4 regions of the Streptomyces sp. NBC_01571 genome follow, and region 1 is predicted to be linked to each of the others. Evidence: riboswitches for the same ligand, from Rfam matches in the RefSeq annotation. Region 1 holds a riboswitch; each other region holds the start of a gene.
The links. A riboswitch is a leader RNA that binds a small molecule or an ion and turns the genes downstream of it on or off. The one in region 1 is predicted to bind cyclic di-AMP.
Positions count from the first base shown of each region.

Region 2: another riboswitch for cyclic di-AMP. It lies ahead of OHB41_RS52565 (C40 family peptidase); the one in region 1 lies ahead of OHB41_RS28195 (C40 family peptidase).
Region 3: another riboswitch for cyclic di-AMP. It lies ahead of OHB41_RS20160 (transglycosylase family protein); the one in region 1 lies ahead of OHB41_RS28195 (C40 family peptidase).
Region 4: another riboswitch for cyclic di-AMP. It lies ahead of OHB41_RS33485 (M23 family metallopeptidase); the one in region 1 lies ahead of OHB41_RS28195 (C40 family peptidase).

Region 1 is NZ_JAPEPZ010000001.1:6,218,706-6,225,645, reverse strand. It holds gene pcrA (DNA helicase PcrA) at 1-1,081, opposite strand, end outside; cyclic di-AMP (ydaO/yuaA leader) riboswitch at 1,399-1,570, shown strand; partial or broken gene OHB41_RS28195 (C40 family peptidase) at 1,579-2,739, shown strand; gene OHB41_RS28190 (tellurite resistance/C4-dicarboxylate transporter family protein) at 3,054-4,031, shown strand; gene OHB41_RS28185 (hypothetical protein) at 4,009-4,362, opposite strand; gene OHB41_RS28180 (C40 family peptidase) at 4,768-5,838, shown strand; gene OHB41_RS28175 (hypothetical protein) at 5,956-6,588, shown strand; gene OHB41_RS28170 (LuxR C-terminal-related transcriptional regulator) at 6,745-6,940, opposite strand, start outside.
Region 2 is NZ_JAPEPZ010000001.1:1,514,823-1,521,762, reverse strand. It holds gene OHB41_RS06885 (GNAT family N-acetyltransferase) at 1-503, shown strand, start outside; gene OHB41_RS06880 (hypothetical protein) at 636-1,601, shown strand; cyclic di-AMP (ydaO/yuaA leader) riboswitch at 1,761-1,935, shown strand; gene OHB41_RS52565 (C40 family peptidase) at 1,992-3,812, shown strand; gene OHB41_RS06870 (hypothetical protein) at 3,992-4,153, opposite strand; gene OHB41_RS06865 (lamin tail domain-containing protein) at 4,607-6,013, shown strand; gene OHB41_RS06860 (diacylglycerol/lipid kinase family protein) at 6,399-6,940, opposite strand, start outside.
Region 3 is NZ_JAPEPZ010000001.1:4,514,352-4,521,291, forward strand. It holds gene eno (phosphopyruvate hydratase) at 54-1,340, opposite strand; gene OHB41_RS20160 (transglycosylase family protein) at 1,688-2,380, opposite strand; cyclic di-AMP (ydaO/yuaA leader) riboswitch at 2,385-2,548, opposite strand; gene OHB41_RS20165 (LysM peptidoglycan-binding domain-containing protein) at 2,732-3,736, opposite strand; gene OHB41_RS20170 (cytochrome P450 family protein) at 3,966-5,237, opposite strand; gene OHB41_RS20175 (globin domain-containing protein) at 5,394-6,605, shown strand; gene OHB41_RS20180 (nucleoside triphosphate pyrophosphohydrolase) at 6,634-6,940, opposite strand, start outside.
Region 4 is NZ_JAPEPZ010000001.1:7,435,427-7,442,366, reverse strand. It holds gene OHB41_RS33485 (M23 family metallopeptidase) at 143-907, opposite strand; cyclic di-AMP (ydaO/yuaA leader) riboswitch at 921-1,083, opposite strand; gene OHB41_RS33480 (M16 family metallopeptidase) at 1,308-2,696, opposite strand; gene OHB41_RS33475 (M16 family metallopeptidase) at 2,693-4,057, opposite strand; gene OHB41_RS33470 (DNA gyrase/topoisomerase IV subunit A) at 4,344-6,803, shown strand; gene OHB41_RS33465 (CobW family GTP-binding protein) at 6,811-6,940, opposite strand, start outside.

The DNA of each region.
Region 1 (6,940 bases):
GCTCCAGGAGGATCGTCGTCGCGTCCGGGTAGTCCTCCTCGAACTGGAGGATGTTGCGGATGGTCGCACCGCGGAAGGCGTAGATCGACTGGTCGGCGTCGCCCACGACGCACAGCTCGGCGGGCCCGAGGTCGCCCTCGGCCGGCGGCACGTCCTCGGGACGATCGCCGCTCGCCGGTCCCACGAGCTCCCTGACCAGGGCGTACTGCGCGTGGTTCGTGTCCTGGTACTCGTCGACCAGGACGTGGCGGAAGCGGCGGCGGTAGTGCTCGGCGACGTCCGGGAAGGCGCGGAGCAGGTTGACCGTCGTCATGATCAGGTCGTCGAAGTCGAGCGCGTTGGCCTCGCGCAGCCGCGACTGGTACATCGCGTAGGCCTGGGCGAGGGTCTTCTCGAAGCCGTCCGCCGCCTGGCCGGCGAAGTCCTCCTCGTCGATCAGCTCGTTCTTCAGGTTGGAGATCTTGGCGCTGAACGACTTCGGCGGGAAACGCTTCGGGTCGAGGTCCAGGTCACGGCAGACCAGGGCCATCAGGCGTTTGCTGTCGGCGGCGTCGTAGATCGAGAAGGAGGATGTGAAGCCGAGCCTCTTCGACTCGCGGCGCAGGATGCGCACGCACGCGCTGTGGAAGGTCATCACCCACATGGCGTTGGCGCGCGGGCCCACGAGCTGCTCGACGCGCTCCTTCATCTCGCCCGCGGCCTTGTTCGTGAAGGTGATCGCGAGGATCTGGCCGGGGTGGACATGGCGCTCGCCCAGCAGGTGCGCGATCCGGTGCGTGAGCACCCGGGTCTTGCCGGAGCCGGCGCCGGCCACGATGAGCAGCGGGGAGCCGGAGTGCACCACGGCCGCGCGCTGGTTCTCGTTCAGCCCGTCCAGCAGGGCCGCCGGGTCGACGGCGGGCCGGTGGGCGCCGTCGCGGTAGTACGCGTCGCGGTCCGGGGGCACGTCGAAGCGGCCGCCGAACAGGTCGTCCGGAAGCGGCTCCGCCGCCTCGTCCTCGGGCGGCGGCGGGGACTCTTCCTCATGGGCCCCGGAAGGCCTGAGGTCCGCCAGGAAGCTGTCATCAAAGAGGCTGCTCATCGCTCTCCGAGTCTAGGCGGCCGCACTGACAACCCGCCGCCACCCCGGAAACTGGGCCGGATTTCCCACGGAGTCCAGGCTGGATCCACCACGGAGTCCGGTCCGGCGCGCCCACGGAAAACGGGCCGCCCCTCCCGCCCCGATGCGCCCTCACCTTGCGGCACCGCCCCACTACGGTCGGCCACTCCGGGCGCCCCGGCGGTTCAGGTCACGAAAATGTATCGGGCATATCGCACATCAAACTTCACAGAACACTTACGCGTTGGCTAGCGTGCCGGGCAGACCGCTCGACGGCAACCGGCGAACGTCGCCGGGCCGAGCGGCCTCCGCCGAGTCCGGCGCGCCCGTGCGGCGACCGGAGCCGGGGACCCAACCGACTTTGGGGTGAATCGGTCCAGCCGCCCCTGGGGCAAGGACCGTAGGGCAAACCTTCCGGAAGTACCCGCCCGAACCCGACAGCTAACCCGGTAGGCGGATGACGGAAGGAGTCGCCTCTCTTGGCGTCGCACCGCAAGTGGAGTCCCCCCGGCCCGCGCAGGACGGGCGTACGGACCCCGGCCCTCGCCACGGCCGCCCTGACCTCCGTGGCCCTGCTCTCGCAGACGGCCAACGCCGCACCCCCGGCCGAGCCCCGGCCCAGCCTCGAAGAGGTCGAGAAGAAGGTCGACGACCTCTACCACCAGGCCGAGACGGCCACCGAGAAGTACAACGCGACCAGGGAGAAGACCGCCAAGCAGCGCAAGCGGGTCGACTCCCTCCTCGACGACGTGGCCCGGCGCACCGAGAGACTCAACGCCGCGCGCGAGGAGCTGGGTTCGTTCGCCGCGGCGCAGTACCGCACCGGGGCGTCCGCACCCGGCAGCGCGAGTCTGCTGCTGGCCGACAACCCGCAGGACTACTTCGACCAGACCCAGTTGATGGACCGTCTGACCACCCGCCAGAAGGCGGCCGTCGACGACTACGCCGCCGAACAGGCCGCCACCTCGAAGAAACGCGGGGAGGCCTCCCGGAGCCTGCGGACGCTCACCACGTCGCAGGACGCGCTCAAGACCTCCAAGGCGGACGTCCAGGGCAAGCTCGCCGCGGCCCGCGACCTGCTCTCGAAGCTGACCGCCGACGAGAAGGCGCGGCTCGCCGCGATCGCGTAGAAGAAGCAGGAAGCGGCCGACCGCGAAGCGGCCGAACTGGCTGCCGAGCGGGCCGCGGCGGAGAGGAAGGCCCGGGAGACGGCCCGGCAGCCGGGCACGCCGGCCGGAACCACGGGGACTTCCGGGACCCCGGCCACCGACTCCTCGTACGCCACCAAGGCCGGCAAGGCCATCGCCTTCGCCCGCGCCCAGATCGGCAAGCCGTACGTGTGGGGCGCGACCGGGCCCGGCTCGTACGACTGCTCCGGTCTCACCCAGGCCGTCTGGAAGGCCGCCGGCGTCACCCTCCCACGGACCACCTACGACCAGGTGAACGCGGGCACCACGGTCTCCCTCTCCGCCATCGAGCCCGGAGACCTCGTCTTCTTCTACGACGACATCAGCCACGTGGGCCTCTACATCGGCGACGGGATGATGATCCACGCCCCCAAGCCGGGTGCGTACGTCCGTGAGGAGTCGATCTTCTACGCGGGCGAGTCGATCATCCACAGCGTGGTGCGCCCGGCGTGAGCCCCGGCGCGGGGCACGCGCGCGTGAGGTCTCCCGGGCTCCACGCGCGCGTGCCCTCACGCGTGCCCGTACCATCCGCGCCCACCTCTCCCGTGCGCCGGCGTCTCCCTCTCCCGCCTGGGAGGGCGACAGCTCTCGCCCTCTCCTGCCACCCCGTGCCGGCGCCCGCACCACCGCGGGCCGGTACCGCCGTACGCCCGCGCACTTGTACTCCCGCGCCCGGGACCCCGCGCACCCGTCCGGCCGACCCCGCATTCGTGAAGCACGCGCGCGCCCCCCGGGCAACCCGCTCGCGGATCCCTAGCATCGGGGCCATGTCAGCCACCTCGCCGCCCCGCAGCCCGTGGGTCCGACTCCGCACCTGGTGGGCGGAGAGCCCGCCCGCCGCCGCGGCCGTCGTCCTGGCCACCGGCATCCTCTCGGTCGGGCTGTACGAGACCGGTGACGAGATCGTGTCCCGGATCGCGCTGGTCCTGGCGGCCGTCGCCTGGCTCGGGTTCGCCGTGGACTTCACGGTCCGCCTGATGCGGGAGCGGGAGCGGTGGTGGGAGGAGGCCGGCACGCCGAGCGCGCTCACCGGGGTCGCCGCGACCGCCGTAATCGGCACCCGGCTGACCGACCTGGGGTGGCTCGGGGCCGCCGAGGTGCTGCTCGCGCTCGCCGCGGTGCTGTGGCCGGGGCTGCTCTACCTGCTCCTCCGAAACCTGCGGCTCCGGATGCCCGGAAGCGTGTTCCTCGGGTGCGTGGCCACACAGGCCCTCGCGGTGCTCGCCGCGTCCCTCGCCGGGGCCGCGCGCGCGGACTGGCTCGCGTACGCGGCGCTGGTGCTGTTCTGGCTGGGGTTCCTGGTGCTCTACGTGGTGGCGCTGACGTGCTTCGACTTCCGGGAGACGGCCACGGGGGGCGGCGACCACTGGATCGCGGGCGGCGCGCTCGCGATCTCGGCGCTGGCCGCCTCGAAACTGGTCCTCGCCTACCAGGCGGACATCTATCTGTGGAACTACGACGACAACGGCGTGATGCGCTGGGTGACCCAGGCGCTGATCATGGTGACGCTCGCCTGGTACGCCGTGCTGGCCGTCGCGGAGCTGCTGTGGCGGCGTCCGCGGTACGACGTGCGGCGCTGGGCGACCGTGTTCCCGATGGCCATGACGGCGGTGGCGGCCCTGACGGTCGCGGACGCCGTCGGCTTCTCCTGGCTCAGGACGCTCGGGCAGGTACTGCTGTGGATCTCGGTGGCGGCCTGGCTGCTGGTGGCGGCCGGAACCCTCAGGTCCACAGCACCGCGATGAAGACGTTCGCGGTCGTCAGCAGCCCGACCAGCCCGAACAGGCCCTTGTCGACCTTCTCGTCGTCCCGCTTCACATAGACCAGTCCGAGGATCACGATCAGCAGGGCCAGCTTCACGCCGATCTTGACGGTGTTGACCGAGTGGTCGTCGGCCTGGTTGAGACCGACCAGGACGACACCCGTGACCAGCATGGTCAGCGCGCCGTGCAGCATGGCGGGGACGAACCGGGCGGTGCCCCGGCCCATCGCCTTCATCTGGGTGAGGAAGCCGCCGAGCAGCGAGGCGATGCCGATGATGTGCAGGCCCACGAAGAGATGGATGAGTACGTCCATGGGGCCGGAGCCTAATCGGCGGTGGGTGTCCCCCTTCGCACCGGCCCACCCCCTCGGGACCCGTAGCACCTGAGGACCCCCGGTTGGCCCGGAACCTTCCCATCGGTCATCACCCTGCGTGAAGTCGCCGGCGCCGAGCGCGGATCACGGTCACATACGGTCACCCAGCGATCCAGTTAGGCCAGTTCCGTACATGGTGTTACCGAGCCCTCACACTCAGGTTTAGCGTCCTCCACCAGGTGCCCGGCTCCCCACCGCCGCCCGGGCCAGGGGCGGCAGTCGGACACCACCGCCGAGAAAGGTCCGGCGGCGACCCGCTCCCCCTGTGCGGGCCGTCGCCGGACGCGTCACCGATGACCGCGCTCTCCTCGGCGGTCACGTCCCCCGGGAAGGATGTGGGCCCTCGTGGCAGCGCACCGCAAGCCCAGACAGCGCTCACTCGGCGGCCATACGGTCCGCACGGCCGCGACCATCGCCCTCGCCGGCGCGGCGACGACGGCCGGATTCGAGGGCACGGGGCACGCGGAGCCGCAACTGTCCCCGGCGCAGGTGAAGGCCAGGGTCGACAAGCTGTACGAAGAGGCCGAGGTCGCCACGGAGAAGTACGACGGGGCGAAGGAGAAGGCCGACCAGGCGTCACGGCGGCTGCGCGACCTGCGCGACGAGACGGCGCGCAAGGAGGACCGGCTCAACGCGGCGCGGGACGCGCTGGGTTCGATCGCCGCGGCGCAGTACCGCAGTGGGGGCCTCGACCCCGCCCTGCAGCTCGCGCTCTCCGACCGGCCCGACCAGTACCTGGACGGGGCCGCGTTCGCCGAGCGGGTCGGCGACCGGCAGGCGGGGGCGGTGGCCCGGGTACGCAAGCAGCTGCGGGAGATCGAGCAGTTGCGCGGGGCCGCACACGTCGAGCTGACGTCGCTCACCTCGCGTCAGGCGGAGCTGAAGCGGGCCAAGAAGACGATCACCGGAAAGCTGGACTCCGCGCGGCAGCTGTTGTCACGGCTCACCGACGAGCAGCGGGCGCGCCTCGGGGCGGCGGGCACGGCGCGGCACGCCTCCCGGTCCGCCGCGCGGGACCTGGGCCCGGCGTCCGCCTCACCCTCGGCCGGCTCCGTCGCGGCCCCCAACTCCCGTGCGGCCGCCGCCGTCTCGTACGCCTACGGGAAGCTCGGCAGCCCCTACGTCTGGGGTGCCACCGGTCCCGACGCCTTCGACTGCTCGGGCCTGGCCCAGGCCGCGTACCGCTCGGCGGGCGTCCAGCTGCCCCGCACGACGTACTCCCAGATCAACGCGGGCCGACGGGTCTCCCGCTCCGAACTCCTCCCCGGTGACCTTGTGTTCTTCTACTCGGGCATCAGCCATGTGGGGATCTACGTGGGCAACGGGATGATGATCCACGCCCCGAACCCCACCGCGCCGGTGCGTCTCGCGCCCGTCGACGAGATGCCGTTCGCGGGAGCCACCCGGGTGGCCTGAGGGCACAGGTCCACCCGGGTGGCGCGAAGACACCGGAGCGGATGGGCGGGGTGGGGGCGCGGGGGTGGATCGCGGTAGCGTCGACGCGGACTCCGTTCCGTCGTCCGAGAGGTCCTGATGCCCGGCTTCCTGTTGCCGCCGCCTCCGCCGCCCGCGCACATCCGCTCCTGGCCGGACCGGGCGACACTGCTGGCCGACCGGGGGCGGGCACTGGAGGAACTGCGCGGACGGAGCCTCGGGGTGCACCGGGTGCTGCTGCTCTGGCTGCTGGCGCTCGCGGCGATCGTCGGCTGGGCCCTGCTGGTGCTGCCGCTGCAGCAGATCGAGCAGCGCGACCCCACCGGTGTCGTCCTGGGGCCGCTGTTCGCCCTGCTGGGCCTGGCCGCGCTCGCCCCAACAATCCTCGCCGTCGCCCTGTCCGTCCGCAGCGACCGTCGCCTGCACGAACTGCTGCAGGCCTGGACCGAGTTGGACCGCCACCCCGCGACCGACTCCCGGCTCCGCTCCCCCGGGCTCAGCCTCTTCTGGCTGCTCTCCTCGCTCGGCGTCTGTGCGATCGGCGTCTGGACGTCCTACGACGCGGCGGCACCGGCCGGGGCGGGTCACGGCCTGTACAGCGATGTCGTCCAGGGCGTCGGAATCGGCCTGATCCTGTGGATGACCGGTCTCATCGGAATCGCCAAGGCCGTACGCCACTACCGGTGGGCGCTGCGCATCCTGGGACCGGCGCCCGCCGCGGAACACCGGTAGGCGTCCGGCACCCACCGCAGAACACCGGCGGAAGCCCCCCGGCAGACACCGGCGACATTCGGGCGTCCGCCGCGGGACACCCAGCAACAGCCGGGGTGCGTCCGCCGCGGAACGCCGAGGGATCTCCGCCGTCCGCGCGGCCCGGCGGACGGCGTGTCACACCAGGCGCCGCGCCGTCGCCCATCGCGTCAGCTCGTGCCGGTTGGAGAGCTGGAGCTTCCTGAGGACCGCCGAGACGTGGGACTCGACCGTCTTGACGGAGATGAACAGCTGCTTGGCGATCTCCTTGTACGCGTAGCCGCGGGCGATGAGGCGCAGCACCTCGCGCTCGCGCTGGGTGAGACGGTCGAGG
Region 2 (6,940 bases), 4.7 Mb from region 1:
TGTTCGCGTACCCCTACTGTCACCTCGAACCGGAGCTGGCCTTCGTGCTCGACGACGGGACCGGCCGGGCGGTCGGCTACGTCCTCGGCACCGCCGACACCGAGCGGTTCGTCGGCGACCTCCGCGACATCTGGATACCGGGTGTCGCCGAGCGGTACCCCCGGAGCACGACGCCACCGCGCACGCCGGGCGACACGATGATCGACCTGCTGCACCGCCCGGAACGCATGATCCTGCCCGAACTCGTCGCCTATCCCGCGCATCTGCACATCGACCTGCTCCCCGACTGGCAGCGCAGGGGCCATGGCCGGGCGCTGATGGACACCTTCCTCGACGCGCTCGCCGATCGCGGTGTCCCGGCCGTCCACCTCGGCATGGTCACCGCCAACACGTCCGCCCGCGCCTTCTACGACCGTCTCGGCTTCCACGAGATCCCCGTACCGGAACCGGGCCCCTTGACCTACCTGGGCAGACCGACGGGCGGCCCGCGTCGCTCGCCCTGAGGCGCACGGGCCGTGGGGGCCGGGCCCGCGACAGGGAGAGGGCGCGGCCGGAGTCAACCTAATGAAGATCTCGTCCCTCTATACGGGGAGACGTCCTGCGGGTGGTGGGGGGAGAGGGCATTGCTTAGGGCGGTGGAAGAGCGTCGCGGCGATGTCGGCAACGGTCATGGACGGACGGCGGGACCCGGCGACGGCCCACCGCCGTCCGCCGCGGGTGACGACGCGCGCGGGCGACCGGGCGGCACGCTGTACCGGATCGTGTCGTTCGTCGGACGCACCCTGCGCGGCGAGTGGCACGGCATGGTCGTCGAACCGTTCCGGCAACTCCTGCGCCGCGGACTGTCCGGACTCGTGCTGGCCTTCGTGGCCGCCTTCGGGGTCATCTTCTTCCACGCGATCGCCCAGCACCCGGCCGGCGCCACGGTGGTGCGGCTGACCGGCGGTGTCAAGGCGTCCCTGCCCCTGCCGCTGGCTCTGCTGCGTACTCCCGTGTCGCTGTACGTGCCCGCCCTCGACCTTCCGGTGTGGGCGGGCATCACTCAGCTGTTCCTCGCGTTCGCCCTCGCCGAACTCGCCCTCGGCCGGGCGCGGACCCTGGCCATCGCGTACGTCACCACGCTGGCGGGCACCCTCACCGTCCGCGTGATGATCGCGATGGGCCCGGGCTGGTGGGGCCTTGGGCTGCCCCCCGAGATCGGGCAGGTGCTGGACACCGGCCCGTCCGCCGCGGTGGTGGGCCTGTTCACCTATCTCGCGGTCGTCCGACGGGCGCCCGTGGTGTTCGCGCTCACCGGTGGCTCGATGGTGTGGGAGTCGATCGTCAAACCCAATCTGGCAGGTCGGGAGCACCTGATCGCCGTGGCCGCCGCGATCGTCCTGGGACTGCTGCACGGGAGCTGGCGAAGACCCGTGCGGGCCCTGACGGTCCTGCTCCAGTCGCGCCGAGCGGCCGATCGACCGACCGGCGGATCGGACCAGTTCGAGCCCCCGGTCCCAGCGTCCGTGGCGGAAGCGCCGGCCGTGGCGGAGTCACCGGCCCTGGCGGACCCGTCGGATCCGGCGTATCGCGCCGAGGAGCCACGGGCGCAACTGCGCTGACACGGGCGCCGCGGTGAGCGGACTCACCCGAGATCGGGAGTACGACGAAGGTCACAAATACATATCGGACACTTCGCACTTCAATCTTCACGTGAGGCACACAAGTTGGCTAAGTTGGCGACAGGCCACACGACTTCCTCCGGCGAACCTCGCCGGGTCGCTTGGCCTCCGCCTAATCCGGTGCGGCCTCCTGGCCACCGGAGCCGGGGACCCAACCGAACCCTGGGGTGAATCGGCCCAACTGCCCGACCGGGCAGAGGCCGTAGGGCATACCTTCCGGATCCGTCCGCCCGAACCCGACAGCTAACTCGGTAGGCGGAGCACGGAAGGAGTACGTCTGCCATGGCGCCGGAACGCACCCCGGGCCCTGGAGGCAGCAGCCTCCCCGGCATGCCCCGCTCCGCACCCGCGACGGTGGCCCGCTCCTCGGCGGACCTCTCGCAGAGCCCCAACTCCGCGTCGCTCGGCGGAGACGACGGTCCGAGCCGCGAAGAGGTCCAGCAGCGCATCAGCTCCCTCTACGACCGGGCCGAGACAGCCACCGGGAACTACAACGCGACCCGCGCGATGACCTCCGGTTCGCGTAAGCGCGTCAACCCGGCCCGGGACAACGGGCGCAGGGGGACCGACGCCGCCCTCGACGACGTCTCCCGGCCCTGGTTCGACGTGGGACGTGCCCAGTTGGGCCCGACCGTGCCGGCGAGGCTGCCGGCCGACAGAATGCCGAAACGCGCGGCCGAAGCGCGTCCCACGCCTCCCGTGAAGCGCCTGGAGGGCGGACCCTCCGCTCGCGCCCTGGAGACCGCGGGGCGCCCCGTGCCGGAGCTGACCGCCGGACCGGGAGCGGGCCCCGTGGCCGAGTTGACCGCCGGACCGGCGGCCGGGCCTGTGCCGGAGCTGTCCTCCGGGAGGGCCGTCGCGGCGCTGCCGGCCGGGACCGGGGCGCGACAGGAGGCCGTCATGGCCCTGCCCGCGCCGGCCGCGGAGTCCGGCCACTCCTCGTTGAAGAACCGCAAGGAGCAGAACCGGCGCAAGCTCGCACTCGCCCGGGAACTGCTGTCCCGTCACGTCGTCCAGCAGCGGAGCGCCCCGATCGCGGCGATCGAGGCGCGGCCGGCTCCGGAGGTCTGGGCCGCCCCGGAGGAACAGACCCGCCGCGAGGCCGAGGAGCAGTGGCGGCGTCGGCAGTCGGCCGGCCTGGCCATGGGCGCACCCGTGGACACGGCCGCACATGCGGGCATGGGCGCACCCGCCGGTACGGACGCGTCCCTCGGTACGGGCATGCCCCTCACCTCGGACATGACGTTCGCCCCCGGCACGGCGTTCGGCTCGGATGCTGCGTCGGCCGTGGGTATGACGTTCGCGTCGGGCACGGCGTTCGGCTCGGATGCTGCGTCGGCCGTGGGTATGACGTTCGCGTCGGACACGGCGTTCGCCTCGGACGCCGCGTCGGCCGTGGGTATGACGTTCGCGTCGGACACGGCGTTCGCCTCGGACGCCGCGTCGGCCGCGGGTATGACGTTCACCTCGGACACGGCGTTCGCCCCGGGTACGCCCTACGCTCCGGAGCTGTCCTACGCCCAGGACATGGTCTACGCCCCCGACCAGCTCCAGGTCCCGGAGCCGTTCCGAGCCCCGGACCCGCTCTTCGCTCCGGAGGTGCCCGTCGCCTCGGAGACGGCCTACGGCCCGGCCATGACCGTTGCCCCTGCCCCGTCGGTCGTGTCGGCGCCGTTCGCCCCGTCCGTCGCTCCCGACGCGTCCTTCGTCCCGGCCGCGCCCGTCACCTCGGCGGCGCCCACCACCGCGGGCACGGTCATGGCCGGCGGCGACACGTCCGGATCGGGGTACGACATGAAGGCAGCCAAGGCGCTGGCCTTCGCCCGTGCGCAGATCGGCAGGCCGTGCGTCTGGGGCGCGGCCGGGCCGGGTTCCTACGACTGCGCGGGCCTCACCCGGGCCGCGTGGATGATGGCCGGGGTCGCACTCCCGCGTACCGCGCGCCACCAGGCGACGGCCACCACGGCGATCCCGCTCACCGACCTCCGCGTCGGCGACCTGATCTTCTTCTACGGCGACGTCAGCCATGTCGGCCTCTACGTCGGCAACAGCATGATGATCCACGCGCCGAGCCCGGGGGCGTACATACGCGAAGAGTCGATCTTCTACGCCGGACAGGCCGCCATCCACAGTGCCGCGCGGCCCGCGTAAGGGGCCGGGAGGACTCGCGCACGGCTGCCGTCCGGCGGCCTGAAGGGGGCCGCCGAAGCGGCTGGCCCGGGACGACCTGCGCGACGCCCGTGCCGACCTGGCGCGGGCGTCGGGCCCCGCCTCGGACGCCCCCTCGGACGGCGCACGTACGGGGGCGCCGAACGGGCCCACGCGGACGGCTACTTGCCCGAGACGGTCGCGCATGTCGCCGTCCTGTTGGTGACCACCGACATGTCGTCGGACGCGCTCCCCTCCACCTTGAAGGAGCTGCCGCCGACGATCTTCGCGGTGAGGTTCCCGACCGTGCCCGCCTTGGCCGTCGCCTCGACCGCGTGTGCCATGTGCGGCTCCAGTGGGGAGAGTTGCGGGAAGCCATCGTCGCGGAGGAGCTAGCGAGGAGTGGTAGCCGCTTCTGCCAGCCGTGGCTGGCCCGCTTTGTGCGGTCCTGGAGACACGCCAGTTGAACGCGGAAAGTGACCAGCGGCGGGTGTCCCGGGCCCTCATCCGCGGAGTGCACGGTTCCTACGCAGGTCGTTCGCCGTCCGCTCGAGCCTGGCGTAGGCGACGGCACGCGTGTGGAGGCTCCTGCGCCGACGCAGGTACCCAACTCGGCGCCAAGGGAGCCGCCTTGGCGCGGCCGGGCGGCAGGGGTACCGGTTGATCAAGTCCGTTCGGCGTCTACCCGCACTGTTCGCGGCGTGTTCAGACCCTGGTCGTCGGTGTGCCCGAAGCTTCGCCGGGAGCGTGAGCGCGCTCCTTGTCTGCCCGACCCCCTGAAAAGAGGACCGGCCACCTTGCGTACGCACTGGCGTAGACAAGCCCCCATCACCGCCGCGGCCCTGACCTTCCTCGCCCTCGGCCTGTCGGGTGCGCCGGCCTCGGCGCAGGACCCGTCCACGGTACGGATCAACGAGGTCGAGTCGAGCGGCGGCAGCCCCGGCGACTGGGTCGAACTCGTCAACACCGGGTCCGCCGCGGTCGACGTGTCCGGATGGATCGTCAAGGACAACGACAACTCCCACTCCTACAAGATCGGCAAGAAGACGTCGATCGCTCCGGGTGCGTTCCTGGCGCTGGACGTCGAGTCGTCGTACGGGCTGGGCAGTTCGGACTCCGCGCGGCTGTTCCAGACGGACGGTTCCACCCTGATGGACTCCTACACCTGGACCGACCACGCCAGTACCACGTACGGGCGGTGCGCGGACGGCACCGGCGCGTTCACGACCACGACCGCGCCGACCAAGGGCGCGGCGAACGCCTGCGGCACCAGCGGCGGCGGGGGTGACACCACGTGGCCGGGCGGCGCGGCGGTCACCGTCGCGGACGGTTCGAACGTGTTCGGGGAGAACCTCAGCGGGCTGTCGTTCGAGTTCGAGGGCGTGCTCTGGGCGGTGAACAACGGTCCCGGCAAGCTGTACAGGCTCGTGCCCAACGGCGCGACATGGAGCCCCGACCCGGCCGGCGGCTGGGGATCCGGTAAGGCTCTGCACTACGCCGGCGGCAGCGGCGACCCCGACGCCGAGGGCGTGGTCGTCACCCCTGACGGCATGTTCGTCGTCACCGAGCGCGACAACAGCAAGAGCTCCACCAGCCTGCCGAAGATCCTGCGCTTCGACGCCTCCTCCACCGCCTCGTCGCTGAACGCGACCGCGGAGTGGAACCTGACCTCCGACCTGCCCTCCCTCCCGGCCAACGCCGGCCCCGAGGGCATCTCGTGGATCCCGGACACCTTCCTGACCGCGCACGGATTCCGCGACGAGCACACCGGCGCCGCCTACGACCCGGCCGGGTACCCGGGCCACGGAAGCGGTCTCTTCTTCGCCGGCGTCGAGGACAACGGCACCGTCTACGCCTACGCCCTCAACCAGTCCGGCGGCGGATTCACCCGCGTCGCCACCATCATCAGCGGCTTTCCCGGCGTGATGGACCTGGAGTTCGAGCCCGCCACCGGGCACCTGTGGGCGGCCTGCGACGACACCTGCCAGGGCCGGACCTCGACCCTCGACATCAACGCCCAGGGCACGTTCGCCGTCACCCACACCTACGACCGCCCCACCGGCATGGCCGACTACAACAACGAGGGCTTCGCCATCGCCCCCCAGTCCGCCTGCGTCGGCGGCCACAAGCCGGTCATGTGGTCCGACGACTCCAACGACGGGGGCCACGCGCTGCGCTCCGGCACTCTGAACTGCACCCCCTGACACCGGTAGGACGGGGCGGGGCGGGGCGGGGCGGGGGCGCGCGCCGGCCGCTCCGCCCGCTTCCCGGGCATCCGGAGCGATGACGAAGGCTGTGGTCCGGGCGGACCACGGCCTTCGACCGGGTCCTCGCACCGGGCCCGGTCCGCACCGGGTCAGCACCCTGTCCGCACTCCGCGTCACCGGCTTCTCGGCGCATACCGGACGGGAGTGCTCACCGGCACGGAGAAGGGGTTGTCTGGGAGGTCCGAGGTCGCTCGCGGAGCCGGCTGTCCGGCCTTCCGGATTTTCGGCTTGCCCGGCAAGCGGGCGTGCGACCGGGGAGCCCGGCCCCCCCGGATGCGCGGGGGAGGCGGTATTCAGGGGCCCGGATTCAGCGGCGCCGGATTCAGGGGCGCCGGGCCGTCTCCTCGCCGTGAACGGCCCGACGGGTGGCGGGCGTCCGGCCCGCGGTCGTCGCGAGTTCCCCCAACCGGCGCCAGTTCAGCGTCGGTTGGGGCTCGGGCACACCGGGACGTCTCCGGGGGACCCGGACGCGCAGCGCGCCCGGGTCGACGCGGCAGTGGACCGGGGCGGACAGCATCATGGCCTCGCCGTCGACACCGGCCTCGATCTCCGGTTGGTCCGCGTCGACGACCACCTCGCGGGTGGTGAGGACCGCGAGTCCCTCCGCGGTGCGGTCCAGCACCAGGGCCGCGGCCTCGGCCGCGCTGTCGACCTTGATCCCGAGAACGCCGAGCAGCCCGGAGTCGAGCCGCTCGCGGCGGCCGATCCCGGCCGGATCGTTCGTGCGGTAGGGGTTGTTGCTCACCAGCACGGCCTGCGGGGCGTCGAGGGTCGCGCTTTCGGTGCGGGCGGTCAGCCGCGGACCCCGTCGGCGGGTGAGCAGCTCGGGCAGCAGCTCCAGGATGGTGCCGACCTTGTCGTCGC
Region 3 (6,940 bases), 1.7 Mb from region 1:
GGACCGGGTACGGGGACGTACGTGCGACTGGCTAAGCCTTAACCCTGCCGGGGTCAGCCCTTGAAGCGCGGGAAGGCCGAGCGGCCCGCGTACACCGCGGCGTCGTCGAGGATCTCCTCGATGCGCAGCAGCTGGTTGTACTTGGCGACACGGTCCGAGCGGGCCGGGGCGCCGGTCTTGATCTGACCGCAGTTCACCGCGACGGCCAGGTCGGCGATGGTGACGTCCTCGGTCTCGCCGGAGCGGTGGGACATCATGCACTTGAAGCCGTTGCGCTGGGCCATCTCGACGGCGTCCAGGGTCTCGGTCAGCGAGCCGATCTGGTTCACCTTGACGAGCAGGGCGTTCGCGGAGCCCTCCTCGATGCCGCGGGCGAGGCGCTCGGGGTTGGTGACGAAGAGGTCGTCGCCGACGATCTGGACCTTGTCGCCCAGCTTCTTGGTGATGACGTTCCAGCCGGCCCAGTCGTCCTCGTACAGCGGGTCCTCGATGGAGACGAGCGGGTACGCCGCCACGAGCTCCTCGTAGTACTCCGTCATCTCGGCGGCCGAGCGGGACTTGCCCTCGAACTCGTACTTGCCGTCCTTGTAGAACTCGGACGCGGCGACGTCGAGCGCGAGCGCGATCTGCTCACCGGGGACGTAGCCGGCCTGCTTGATGGCCTCGAGGATGAGGTCGAGCGCGGCGCGGTTCGACTCCAGGTTCGGGGCGAAGCCGCCCTCGTCGCCGAGGCCGGTGGACAGGCCCTTGGACTTCAGGACGGACTTGAGGGTGTGGTACACCTCGGCGCCCCAGCGCAGCGCCTCGGAGAAGGACTCCGCGCCGATCGGGGCGATCATGAACTCCTGGATGTCCACGTTCGAGTCGGCGTGCGAGCCGCCGTTCAGGATGTTCATCATCGGAACGGGCAGCAGGTGCGCGTTCGGGCCGCCCAGGTAGCGGAAGAGCGGGAGGTCGGACGCCTCGGAGGCGGCGTGCGCGACGGCCAGCGAGACGCCGAGGATGGCGTTGGCGCCCAGCGAGCCCTTGTTGTCGGTGGCGTCCAGGTCGAACATGGCCTGGTCGATCAGACGCTGCTCGGTGGCGTCGTAGCCGACGAGCTCCGGGCCGATCTGCTCGATGACGGCGAGGACGGCCTTCTCGACACCCTTGCCCTGGTAACGGTTGGGGTCACCGTCACGGAGCTCGATGGCCTCGAAGGCCCCCGTGGAGGCGCCGGACGGAACGGCGGCACGACCCGTGCTGCCGTCGTCGAGGCCGACCTCGACCTCGACCGTGGGGTTGCCTCGGGAGTCCAGGATTTCCCGGGCTACGACGACGTCGATGGACGGCACGAGCATCTCCTTCTGGGATGTGACGCGGGTACGCGGGCCCGCGGGGCCCGCACTGCACGGTGCCGCGTTCGGCTCCGCGGGATGAGCCTAACCGGCTCGGGGCGATCGGCCAGCCGCTCGACCACCCCTTGAGCAGAACTGAGGGTAAATATTGTTCCCCTTCGAAACAAAAAGCCCCGCTCCGGTGCGTACGGGGGAAGACGCACCGGAGCGGGGAGCCCGTGGGGACGGGGGTGGACCCTCATCGGGTCTCCGGCGTGGAGACCCTTCCTGCGAGAGGCCTCTCATCCGGGAGGCCTCTCGTCCGGGCGGACCGTCGACCGATCGGCCCGTCGTCCGGGAGGACCGTCGTCTCAGCTGAGGTGGAGCTGCTGACCCGGGTAGATGAAGTCCGCGTCGTCGACGATGTCCTTGTTCAGCTTGAACAGCTGCTGCCAGCCGCCCTTGACCTTCTTCTTCTCGGCGATCGAGCTGAGAGTGTCGCCCTTGACGACCTTGTACTCGCCGTCGCCCTTCTTGACCTTCTTGCCGGTCGGCGTCGAGACGGTCTTCTTCTGGGCCGCCGGGCGCTCGGACGAACGGGAGGCCGCGGTGTCCGTCGACCGGCTCTCGGTGCTCTGCGTGCCGCTGGACGTGGACGGCTTGGCGGGGGCGGTCGTGCCACCGGTGTACGCGGCGCCGGACAGGCCCGTGCCGCAGGTCGGCCAGGCACCCTTGCCCTGTGCGGCGAGGACCTTCTCGCCGATGGTGATCTGCTGGGACTTGGACGCCTTGTCGGCGGTGGAGGCGTAGGCGGTGCCGCCGTACGCGGCCCAGGTGGAGGCCGAGAACTGCAGGCCGCCGTAGTAACCGTTGCCGGTGTTGATCGACCAGTTGCCGCCGGACTCGCACTGGGCGACGGAGTCCCACTCGGAGGCGGTGGCGGCGGAGGCGCTGCCGGCGGCCATCAGCGGAGCGGCGATGGCGACGCCGGTGACACCGGCGAGCGTGGCGACACGAGTGGCCTTGGACGGACGGCGGTGCTTGCCCTTGCTGGAAAACAGCATCGAGTGATCCCCTCACCGACGCCTGCGAGGTGAGCTGTCGGGTTCGGGCGGGTGAGTGCCCGGCCGTGCGCTCTCGGCGCACGTCTTCACCCCAAGCCGCTCCCGGTCAACTACCGGGCGCGGCGCTTACCTTGGGTCCCCCGCTCCTGCCTACGGCGCTTGACGCGTCGACTGTTCCCGTACGGCCGCTGGCAGGATTCGGCGTTGCGACCGTCGGGGCCCGCTGTGGCGAGCGGTGATGACCGTAAGCAGTCGATCGACCGAATTTCAAAGACGATCAGGGCCTTTGAGATCCATCTCTCACTTGCGCCAAACCGGACATTACCCAGCGAACCATGACGTGAACTCCCGCTACTTTTCGCCCGATTCGGCATCAACTGCAAGGCTCTGACCGGGGAGAATGAGGTCCGGGTCGTCGCCGACCGTCTTCTCGTTCCCGGCGTAGAGCCCGCCCCATCCGCCTTCGAGGTCAAGGGCGTCGGCGATGGTCGAGAGGCTGTCTCCGGTGCGGACGACGTACGAGCCGTCGACGACGCCGCGGGCGACGCCGGAGTCGCGCGAGGCGTGCCGACCGGAGGAGTCGTCGCCGCGGCCGTCCGCCGTGTCGTCGGTGGAGTTCTCTGCGGCACTGCCGCCGCGGTGGCGCCCGGCGCCGGTCGTCGCACCCTCGGAGGCCGCCGAAGCGTCGCCGCCCTGGCCCGAGTTGCCCGATTCGCCACCCTTCGTCGACCTCGCGCCCTCGCTGTCCGCCTCCCGCGCGCTGCCGGACTCCTCGTCCGAGGGCGCGTCCGATTTCGTTCTGTTCCCGGTCTCGTCCGAGGACGAATCGGTCGAGGACGAATCGGACCGGGAGGAGTCGGACGGAGAGGCGCCGATCCCGAGCGAGTCCGACAGGGAGTCGGACCCATCGGACGAAGTGGATGAATCGGATGAGCTGGACGAGTCGCCGGCCACACCCGTGTCGACCGAGACCTCGCCCGAGTTCTTGCTGAGCCCGGAGAGGGGGCCGCAGGTCGGCCAGGCGGCGAGACCCTGGTCGGCCAGGACCTTCTCGGCGACGGCTATCTGCTGCGAGCGGCTGGCCTCGTCGGCGCTCGGCGCGTACATGCGGCCGCCGTACCGCTGCCAGTTCTCCTGGGTCAACTGCAGTCCGCCGTAGTACCCGTTGCCGTTGTCGGCACTCCACTGCCCGCCGCTCTCGCACTCGGCGACCCGGTCCCAGGTGGTGCCGTCGGCCGCGTTCGCGCTGGCGGCACCGAGCAGCGGGATGGCGATGGCCGATCCGGTCACTCCTGCCGCGACGATGAGGGCCGGAGCCTGACGGGGGCGACGATGGCGGCCGTTCCCGGAGAGCATGCGAGAGCCTTTCACGTGACAGCAGGTGACTACGCGGCTGATGAGCCGCGTTGATGGGTGAACGTATCCGCACCCGATCACTTGTCACAAGTAGGTGCAGCGCAGATCACGTGAAGATCACAGAGTTGAGGGAGCATCACCTTTTGGCGACCGGACCTTCATACTCTGCGGCCACCACTCCGGCGCGCCGCGACAACCGCCTCGCGCACACCGTACGACTGCCGCATGACTACCGACCAGGTGTGAACTCCACCGGAAGCGTGCGCAATCCACGCATAATGAGTCCGCCACGCCATCGCAAATCAGCCGAATCGACCCCGAGTTGGAGGTCGGGCAGCCGGGTGAGGAGGGTGGCCAGCGCGGTCTGTCCCTCCAGCCGGGCGAGCGGCGCGCCGAGACAGTAGTGGATGCCGTGGCCGTAGCCGAGGTGTTGGTTGTCACGGCGGGAGAGATCGAGCGTGTCGGGCTGTGCGAACCGGGCGGGGTCACGGTCCGCAGCCGCGAGGACGACGAGCACGGGGTCGCCGGGCGCGATGTCCTGTCCGCCGATGCGGACCGCCTCGGTCGCGAACCGCCACGTGGCCAGCTCCACCGGGCCGTCGTAGCGCAGGAGTTCCTCGACACCCGTCTCCAGCAGGCTCCTCTCCCCGGCGGCGAGCGAGGTCTGCAGCCGTTCCCGCTGCCCGGGGTGGGTGAGGAGCGCGTACGTGCCGTTGCCGATCAGGTTCACCGTCGTCTCGAACCCGGCGAAGAGCAGGATGAAGGCCATGGCGGCGGCCTCGTTCTCGGTGAGGTGCTCGCCGTGGTCGGAGGCGCGGATGAGACCGGAGATGAGGTCCTCGCCGGGCGCGGGCACGCCGGGGAGGGCCTCACGCTTCTTGCGGATGAGCTCGCCCAGATACCCGCGCATCTTCTTGACGGACCGCCCGACGCCGCCCCTCGGGCCGCCGCCGTGCCGGATCATCATCCCCGCCCAGTCCCGGAAGTCGTCCTGGTCCTCGCGGGGCACGCCCAGCAGGTCGCAGATGGCGTAGATGGGGAGCGGGAACGCGAACTCGTGGATCAGGTCGGCGGAGCCCCTCTCCTGGAACTGGTCGATGAGGTGGTCGGTGAGCTCCTGCACGCGCGGCGCGAACTCGGCGACCCGGCGCGGGGTGAACGCCTTGCTGACGAGCCGCCGCAGCCGGGTGTGGTCCGGCGGGTCGATGTTGAGCAGATGGGTCATCAGCTCGGCCTTGCGCTCGCCCGGGATGCCCGTCCTGCCCTTCGCGTGCGCGGGTTCGTCGTGGTGGGCCGGGTTCTTGCTGAGCCGTGCGTCCGCGAGCGCCTGCTTCGCGTCCGCGTACCGGGTGACCAGCCAGGCCTCCACCCCGCTGGGCAGCCGCGTCCGGTGCACGGGCGCGTGCTCCCGCAGCCAGGCGTACGCCGGGTAGGGGTCGGTGGCGAACTCCCAGGTGAAGAGTTCGGGAGCGGGGCTGAGCGGCGGGGGCTGGTCGGTCACTCCCCGACGGTATCCGGCGCGCGGATCAATGGCGTCCGCAGGGCGCGCGGGCCCGGAACACGCCCCGGCGCGGACGCCGCGCGGACTTCACCCCGGACTGTCCGTAAATCACCTGCCGTTTGACTCCGCGGCTCGACGACTCTCTACATTCGCGCCGTGGACCCCGAAATACTCAGATCCAGCTTCGCGGTCGTCGAGAGACGGGCCGAGTTCGCGGTCAAGTACTTCTACTCGCATCTCTTCCGGCACAACCCGGACCTGCGCGGGCTCTTCCCGCTGGACCACCCGGAGGACATGGAGCGGCAGCGGGACCGGTTGTTCGCGGCCCTCACCCATGTGCTGGAACGGCTGGAGGACCCGGCACTGCCGGGGTACTTACGGGAACTGGGGCGCGATCACCGGAAGTACCTGGCGGAGCCGGAGCACTACGCGGCCGTGGGGGCGAGTCTCGTCGCGGCGTTCGCCGTCGTCGCGGGGTCGGCGTGGAACGCGGAGGCGGAGAAGGCCTGGGGCGAGGCCTACGGTGCGATCACGAACGTCATGCTCCAGGGAGCCTGGGAGGCGCAGCACGCGGGCGAACCACCCTGGTGGGACGCCGAGGTCGTGTCCCGGACGCGGCACGGCGACGACCTCGTCGTCCTGACCCTGCGACCGCACCAGCGGCTCCGCTACTTCCCCGGCCAGTACGTCAGCGTCAGCGTCCCCCATCTGCCGGGCGTCTGGCGTCCGTACTCCATCGGCAACGCGCCCCGTGCCGACCTCACCCTCGATCTGCACGTCAGCCGGGTGGAGAACGGGGTGCTCTCCACCGCCCTGGTGCGGCGGACCCGGGAGGGCGACGTCCTGCGGCTCGGCTCGCCAGGCGGCGGACTGATCCTGCGGACGCCGGTGGAACGGCCCCTGACCTTCATCGCGGCGGGCACCGGGTGGGCGCCGGTCAAGGCACTGCTGCAGCGGCTCGACGCCACGCACGAGGCCCGGCTGTTCCTCGTCGCCCGTGACACCTCGTACCTCTACGACCGGTCGGCCGTGGAACACCTGCAGGCACGGCTGCCCCGGCTGGGCGTCACCTTCATCACCCCGGCGCCCGGCCGCCCCAGGACGCAGGCGACCGAGCGGCTGCTGACCGCGCTGGGCAACCGGGCCGGCTGGGCCCGGCACGACGTCTATCTGACCGGTCCGCCCCAGCTCGTCGAGGAGGTCGGCGAGGCCCTTCCCACCCTCGGCACCCCGCCCGACCGGCTCTTCCGCGACCTCCTGCCGCCCACCGCGGAGGCGAGCGACCGGCCGCTGGGCGCGGCGGAGTGGCTGCTCGACCGGCCCCGGCCGAACTGGCACAACCCGTCGGCCCGCGCACCGGACGCGTGACCCGGGCACGGGGGACACCGCCCCCGCCTCAGCCGTCGAGCGCCGGCGAACCCTCCCGCGCACGGATCGCGTCCCGGTACGTCCGCGCCGCCGCGCGCAGTGCCGCCTCCGGGTCCACGCCCTCGGCCTCGGCCCGCGCGGCCACGGCCAGCAGCTCGTACCCGACGCCCTCACCGCGCGGCAGCTCGACCTCGAGTCCCGCCGTGCGCGCCCGTGAGGCGAGCTTGGCCGCGAGCGCAAGGCCCGGCTGGCCCAGCGGTATCCCCTCCGTCACGGATGTCCGGCGCTTCTCCTCGGCCTTCGTGCGCAGCCAGTGCTCCTTGACCTCTTCGGGG
Region 4 (6,940 bases), 1.2 Mb from region 1:
TCGTTCGGCGACTCTATTGCAGCAGGCCGGAATTTCCGATGGCGGACCGGAATCCATGGATATTTTTTGGACAGACAGCCGTTCGAAACGACGAAGCCCCGGCTCGGGTGAACCGGGGCTTCGGAAGTGCGGCCTCCTGGCGTCAGACGTTCACGCCGTGCGAGCGGAGGTAGGCCACCGGGTCGATGTCGGAGCCGTACTCCGGCGTGGTGCGGGCCTCGAAGTGGAGGTGGGGTCCGGTGGTGTTTCCGGTGGCCCCGGAGAGGCCCAGCTGACCGCCGGGCGTGACGGTCTGGCCCACGGAGACACCGATGGACGACAGGTGGCCGTACATCGTGTACGTGCCGTCGTGCATCCGCAGGACGATCTGGTTGCCGTAGGCACCGCCCCAGCCGGCCGTGACGACCGTGCCCGAGCCGACCGCGTGGACCGGGGTGCCGGACGCGGCGTGGAAGTCGACGCCCGTGTGGCTGCCGGAGGACCAGAGACTGCCGCCGGCCTTGTAGCCCGTGGAGACGTACGAGCCGGGGATCGGCAGGACGAAGGTGTTGAGACGCTTGCGCTCGGCGGCGCGGGCGGCGCGCTCCTTGGCCTCGCGCTCCTTCTTGGCCTCCTCGACGGCCCGCTTGCGCGCGGCCTGTTCGGCCTTCCGGCGGGCGGCGGCCTCGTCGGCCGCACGCTGCTGCGCGGCGGCCTGCGCGTCGATCTGGGCGGCGACCGTGTCGCCGATGGTGACGGCCTGGGTCAGCCCGGTCTGCTCGACGGAGCTGTCCGCGGCGAAGGCCGGGGCGGCCAGGGTTCCGATGACACCGGTGGTGGTGAGCGCCGCGACGCCGACGGCGTTCGAGGTGGTGCGCTTCACGCGGCTCGGACGACGGTGTTTCCCGGGGCCACAGGTGAACGCCATGAAGGGGCTTGGTCCTTTCCTTCCCTCTCGCCTACCGGGTTAGCTGACGGGTTCGGAGCAGGAAGGTCTCCTACGGACGCCCTCGCGGGGAGGGGGGTCCGATTCACCCCAGGGACTGCGTACGGGTCCCCGGCTCCCCTGGCTCGCGCCGTACGGGGACTCGGCGATGACTGTCCGGTGCCGCGGACGCGGCGCACTGCCTGACGAACAGCCGGACCGACGCTAAGCGGGCCCTCTTTCAAACAACAAACGGATCACGGTTTTTGTAGTGCATGCCACAGGGAAGAAAGGCAACCTCCCTATCAATACGGACAAATTGAGGGTGTTGTCAGGGCAAAAGGGGGCCCGGGCGACTCTTCGGTCACCCGGGCCCCCTGGGCTCGCGTCTTCCGCCTCGCTTCTACTCCGCGGCCACGACGGTCACTTCACCGATGCCGAGCGCCTTGACGGGCTCCTCGATCTGCGCGGCGTCGCCCACCAGGACGGTGACCAGACGGTCCACCGGGAAGGCGCTCACCGCCGCCGCGGTGGCCTCCACGGTGCCGGTCGCGGCGAGCTGCTGATAGAGCGTCGCCTGGTAGTCGTCCGGCAGGTACTGCTCGACCTGGTCGGCGAGCGTGCCCGCGACGGCCGCCGCGGTCTCGAACTTGAGGGGCGCCACGCCCACCAGGTTCTGCACGGCGACGTCGCGTTCGGCGTCCGTCAGACCGTCCGCGGCGAGGGTGCGCAGCACCTTCCAGAGGTCGTCCAGCGCCGGCCCGGTGTTCGGGGTGTCCACGGAACCGCTGATGGCGAGCATCGCGATGCCCGTGCCGTCCGGCGCGGAACGCATCACCTGGCCGAAGGCCCGCACCCCGTAGGTGTAGCCCTTCTCCTCGCGCAGGACGCGGTCCAGGCGCGAGGTGAGGGTGCCGCCGAGGCAGTACGTGCCGAGCACCTGGGCCGGCCAGACGCGGTCGTGCCGGTCCGAGCCGACACGGCCGATCAGCAGCTGCGTCTGGACCGCGCCGGGGCGGTCCACGATGATCACGCGGCCGGTGTCGTCGGCCGTGACCGGCGGCACGGGACGCGGCTCGGCGGAGGAGCCCGTCCAAGCGCCGAGCGTCTCGGCGAGCAGCCCGTCGAGGTCCACGCCGGTGAGGTCACCGACGATCACGGCGGTGGACGTGGCCGGGCGTACGTGCCGGTCGTAGAAGGCGCGGACTCCCGCCGCGTCGATCTTCTGGACGGTCTCCTCGGTGCCCTGCCGGGGACGGGACATCCGCGAGGTCGCCGGGAACAGCTGCCTGGAGAGCTCCTTGGCGGCGCGGCGGGCCGGGTTGGCGCTCTCGTGCGGGATCTCGTCGAGCCGGTTGCGCACCAGCCGCTCGATCTCGCTCTCGGCGAACGCCGGTGCCCTCAGGGCGTCGGCGAGCAGTCCGAGCGCCTTGGGCAGGCGCGAGACGGGCACTTCGAGGGACAGGCGGACGCCGGGGTGGTCGGCGTGCGCGTCGAGGGTGGCGCCGCAGCGCTCCAGCTCGGCGGCGAACTCCTCGGCGGAGAGCTTGTCGGTGCCCTCGGAGAGCGCGCGCGCCATGATCGTGGCGATGCCGTCGTAGCCGGCCGGCTCGGCCTCCAGCGGCGCGGCGAGCAGCACCTCGACGGCGACGACCTGCTGGCCCGGGCGGTCGCAGTGCAGCAGGGTCAGGCCGTTGTCCAGCGTGCCGCGCTCGGGAGCGGGGAACGCCCAGGGCTTGGGCCGGCCGGCCTGGGGCTGCGGGTGGAAGTCCATGGTGGCGAGCTCGGTCACTTCGCCGCCTCCTCGTCGGTGTCGTCGGCGGCGTCGGTGGCTTCGTCTGCGGAGGTGGCTTCGTCGGCGATCGGCTCGTAGACGAGCACCGCGCGGTTGTCGGGGCGCAGGCGGGCCTTGGCGACCTCCTGGACCTCCTCGGCGGTGATGTCGAGGATGCGCTGCACGGCCGTCAGGGCGAGCAGCGGATCGCCGAACAGGACCGCGTACCGGCACAGTTCGTCGGCGCGGCCCGCGACCGTGCCGAGCCGGTCCAGCCACTCGCGCTCCAACTGGGCCTGGGCGCGCTCCATCTCCTCGGCCGTGGGGCCCTCCTCGGCGAACCGGGCGAGCTCCTCGTCGACCGCGGCCTCGATGACCGGGACCTCGACGTCGCCGGACGTCTTCACGTCCAGCCAGCCCAGGGAGGGCGCCCCGGCGAGCCGCAGCAGGCCGAAACCGGCCGCGACGGCGGTGCGGTCGCGGCGTACGAGCCGGTTGTACAGGCGCGAGGACTCGCCGCCGCCGAGGACGGTCAGGGCGAGATCGGCCGCGTCGGACGCGCGCGTGCCGTCCTCGGGGAGCCGGTAGGCGGCCATCAGGGCGCGCGCCGGGACCTCTTCCTCGACGACCTCGCGCAGCTGCTCGCCGATGGTCTCGGGCAGCGAACCGTCGCGCGGGGCGGGCTTTCCGTCGTGCCCGGGGATGGAGCCGAAGTACTTCTCGATCCAGGCGAGCGTCTGCTCGGGGTCGATGTCGCCGACGACCGAGAGCACCGCGTTGTTGGGCGCGTAGTAGGTGCGGAAGAAGGCGCGGGCGTCCTCCAGGGTCGCCGCGTCCAGGTCCGCCATCGAGCCGATCGGGGTGTGGTGGTACGGGTGGCCCTCGGGGTAGGCGAGTGCGGTCAGCTTCTCGAAGGCGGTGCCGTAGGGCACGTTGTCGTAGCGCTGCCTGCGCTCGTTCTTGACGACGTCCCGCTGGTTCTCCATGGACTCGTCGTCGAGCGCGGCGAGCAGCGAGCCCATCCGGTCCGCCTCCAGCCAGAGCGCGAGCTCCAGCTGGTGGGCCGGCATCGTCTCGAAGTAGTTGGTGCGCTCGAAGCTGGTCGTCCCGTTGAGCGAACCGCCCGCGCCCTGCACCAGTTCGAAGTGGCCGTTGCCCTTCACCTGGCCCGATCCCTGGAACATCAGGTGCTCGAAGAGGTGGGCGAGACCGGTACGGCCCTTGACCTCGTGGCGCGAGCCGACGTCGTACCAGAGGCACACCGCCGCGACCGGGGTCAGATGGTCCTCGGAGAGCACCACGCGCAGGCCGTTGGCCAGGCGGTGCTCGGTCGCTGTCAGGCCGCCGGAGCCTGTCTCAGCTGTGGCCGTGTGACCCATGGGCATGTACGTCCCTTCGATCGCGGAAACTGCAGAATTCCTGCCGGTCCTGCCACTGTATGCAAGCGTGCCGACAGGTGGCGAAGTTCCCGCGCCCCGTACGCCGAGAGCGAGACCCACCTGCGACGGGAGGGCGGCCTTCCGCTCGCCGGGAGCGAGCGGAAAGGGGCTCCGCGCAGCCCCTACGGACGGGTCGCGGTCGGCGTTGTCAGTGGGGCGGTCCACAATGGTGCGCGTCAGAACCCGTTCATGCCCCGGCAGAGACTGTGAAGGAGCCGCAGCAGCGATGGCCCGCCGCAGCACGAAGACCCCGCCGCCCGACGACTCGTACGAGGAGAAGATCCTCGACATCGACGTCGTGGACGAGATGCAGGGCTCCTTCCTCGAATACGCGTACTCGGTCATCTACTCGCGAGCCCTGCCGGACGCCCGTGACGGCCTCAAGCCCGTGCATCGACGCATCGTCTACCAGATGAACGAGATGGGGTTGCGCCCCGACCGCGGCTACGTGAAGTGCGCCCGCGTCGTCGGCGAGGTCATGGGTAAGCTCCACCCGCACGGCGACGCGTCGATCTACGACGCGCTGGTGCGGCTGGCCCAGCCCTTCTCCATGCGCCTGCCGCTGGTCGACGGCCACGGCAACTTCGGCTCGCTCGGCAACGACGACCCGCCGGCCGCCATGCGTTACACAGAGTGCCGGATGGCCGACGCCACGTCACTGATGACCGAGTCCATCGACGAGGACACGGTCGATTTCGCGCCGAACTACGACGGCCAGGAGCAGGAGCCCGGCGTCCTCCCCGCGGCGTACCCGAATCTCCTGGTCAACGGCTCGTCGGGGATCGCCGTCGGCATGGCGACCAACATGCCGCCGCACAACCTCGGCGAGGTCGTCGCGGCCGCCCGGCACCTGATCCGCCACCCGGGCGCCGACCTGGACACGCTGATGAAGTACGTGCCGGGCCCCGACCTGCCCACCGGTGGCCGCGTCGTCGGCCTGTCCGGGATCAGGGACGCCTACGAGTCGGGCCGCGGCACCTTCAAGATCCGCGCCACGGTGTCGGTGGAGGACGTGACGGCGCGCCGCAAGGGTCTCGTCGTCACCGAACTGCCCTTCACCGTCGGCCCGGAGAAGGTGATCGCCAAGATCAAGGACCTGGTCGGCGCCAAGAAGCTGCAGGGCATCGCCGACGTGAAGGACCTCACCGACCGCGCGCACGGCCTGCGTCTGGTCATCGAGATCAAGAACGGCTTCGTGCCGGAAGCGGTCCTGGAGCAGCTCTACAAGCTGACGCCGATGGAGGAGTCCTTCGGCATCAACAACGTGGCCCTGGTGGACGGCCAGCCCCTCACCCTGGGTCTCAAGGAGCTCCTCGAGGTCTATCTCGACCACCGCTTCGAGGTCGTGCGCCGGCGCAGCGAGTTCCGCCGCGGCAAGAAGCGCGACCGGCTCCACCTGGTCGAGGGTCTCCTCGTCGCGCTGATCGACATCGACGAGGTCATCCGTCTGATCCGGTCCAGCGAGAACTCGGCGCAGGCCAAGGAGCGCCTGATCGAGCGCTTCTCGCTCTCCGAGATCCAGACGCAGTACATCCTGGACACCCCGCTGCGCCGCCTCACCAAGTTCGACCGCATCGAGCTGGAGTCGGAGCGCGACCGGCTCAACGGCGAGATCGACGAGCTGACCGGGATCCTGGAGTCCGACGCCGAGCTGCGCAAGCTGGTCTCCACCGAACTGGCCGCGGTCGCGAAGAAGTTCGGCACCGACCGGCGCACGGTGCTCCTGGAGTCGGCCGGCTCCCCCGCCACGACGGTTCCGCTCCAGGTGGCGGACGCCCCGTGCCGGGTGCTGCTGTCCTCGACGGGTCTGCTCGCACGTACGGCCAACGGCGATCCCCTCGCCGACGCGGAGGACGCCAAGCGCACCAAGCACGACCTGATCGTCTCCGCGGTGCCCGCGACGGCCCGTGGTGAGATCGGGGTGGTCATCTCCTCGGGCCGGCTGCTCCGGCTGAACGTGATCGACCTTCCGCAGCTGCCGGAGACCGCGTCGGCGCCCAACCTCTCAGGGGGCGCGCCGATCTCGGAATTCCTGTCCTCCCTGGAGGCGGACGAGACAGTGATCTGCCTGACGACGCTCGACGAGTCGTCGCCCGGCCTGGCGCTCGGCACCGAGCAGGGCGTCGTCAAGCGTGTGGTGCCCGACTACCCCCTGAACAAGGAGGAGTTGGAGGTCATCACGCTCAAGGACGGCGACCGGATCGTCGGCGCGGTCGAGCTGCGCACCGGCGAGGAGGACCTGGTCTTCGTCACCGACGACGCCCAGTTGCTGCGCTACCAGGCCTCTCAGGTCCGTCCGCAGGGCAGGGCCGCGGGCGGGATGGCGGGCATCAAGCTCACCGACGGCGCGAAGGTGATCTCCTTCACCGCGGTCGACCCCGCGGTGGACGCGGTGGTCTTCACCGTGGCCGGCTCGCGCGGCACGCTGGACGACTCCGTCCAGACCACGGCCAAGCTGACGCCGTTCGACCAGTACCCGCGCAAGGGGCGCGCCACGGGTGGCGTGCGCTGCCAGCGGTTCCTGAAGGGCGAGGACTGCCTGTCGCTGGCCTGGGCGGGCGCGGCTCCGGCCCGGGCCGCGCAGAAGAACGGCACACCGGCCGAGCTGCCGGAGATGGACCCGCGCCGCGACGGCTCGGGCGTGTCGCTGGCGAAGACGGTGTCGGTGGTGGCGGGTCCGGTGTAGCGCCGGTTCAGCCCTCCGGGTTCTGCTCCTGTACGTAGCGCAGGACGCCCCACATGCCGTGCTCGTCGGCGTGCGGGGTGTCCTCCTCGCACGCCGACAGTTCCTTGCCGAGGGCGGTCGTGTCGATGCCGGAGCCG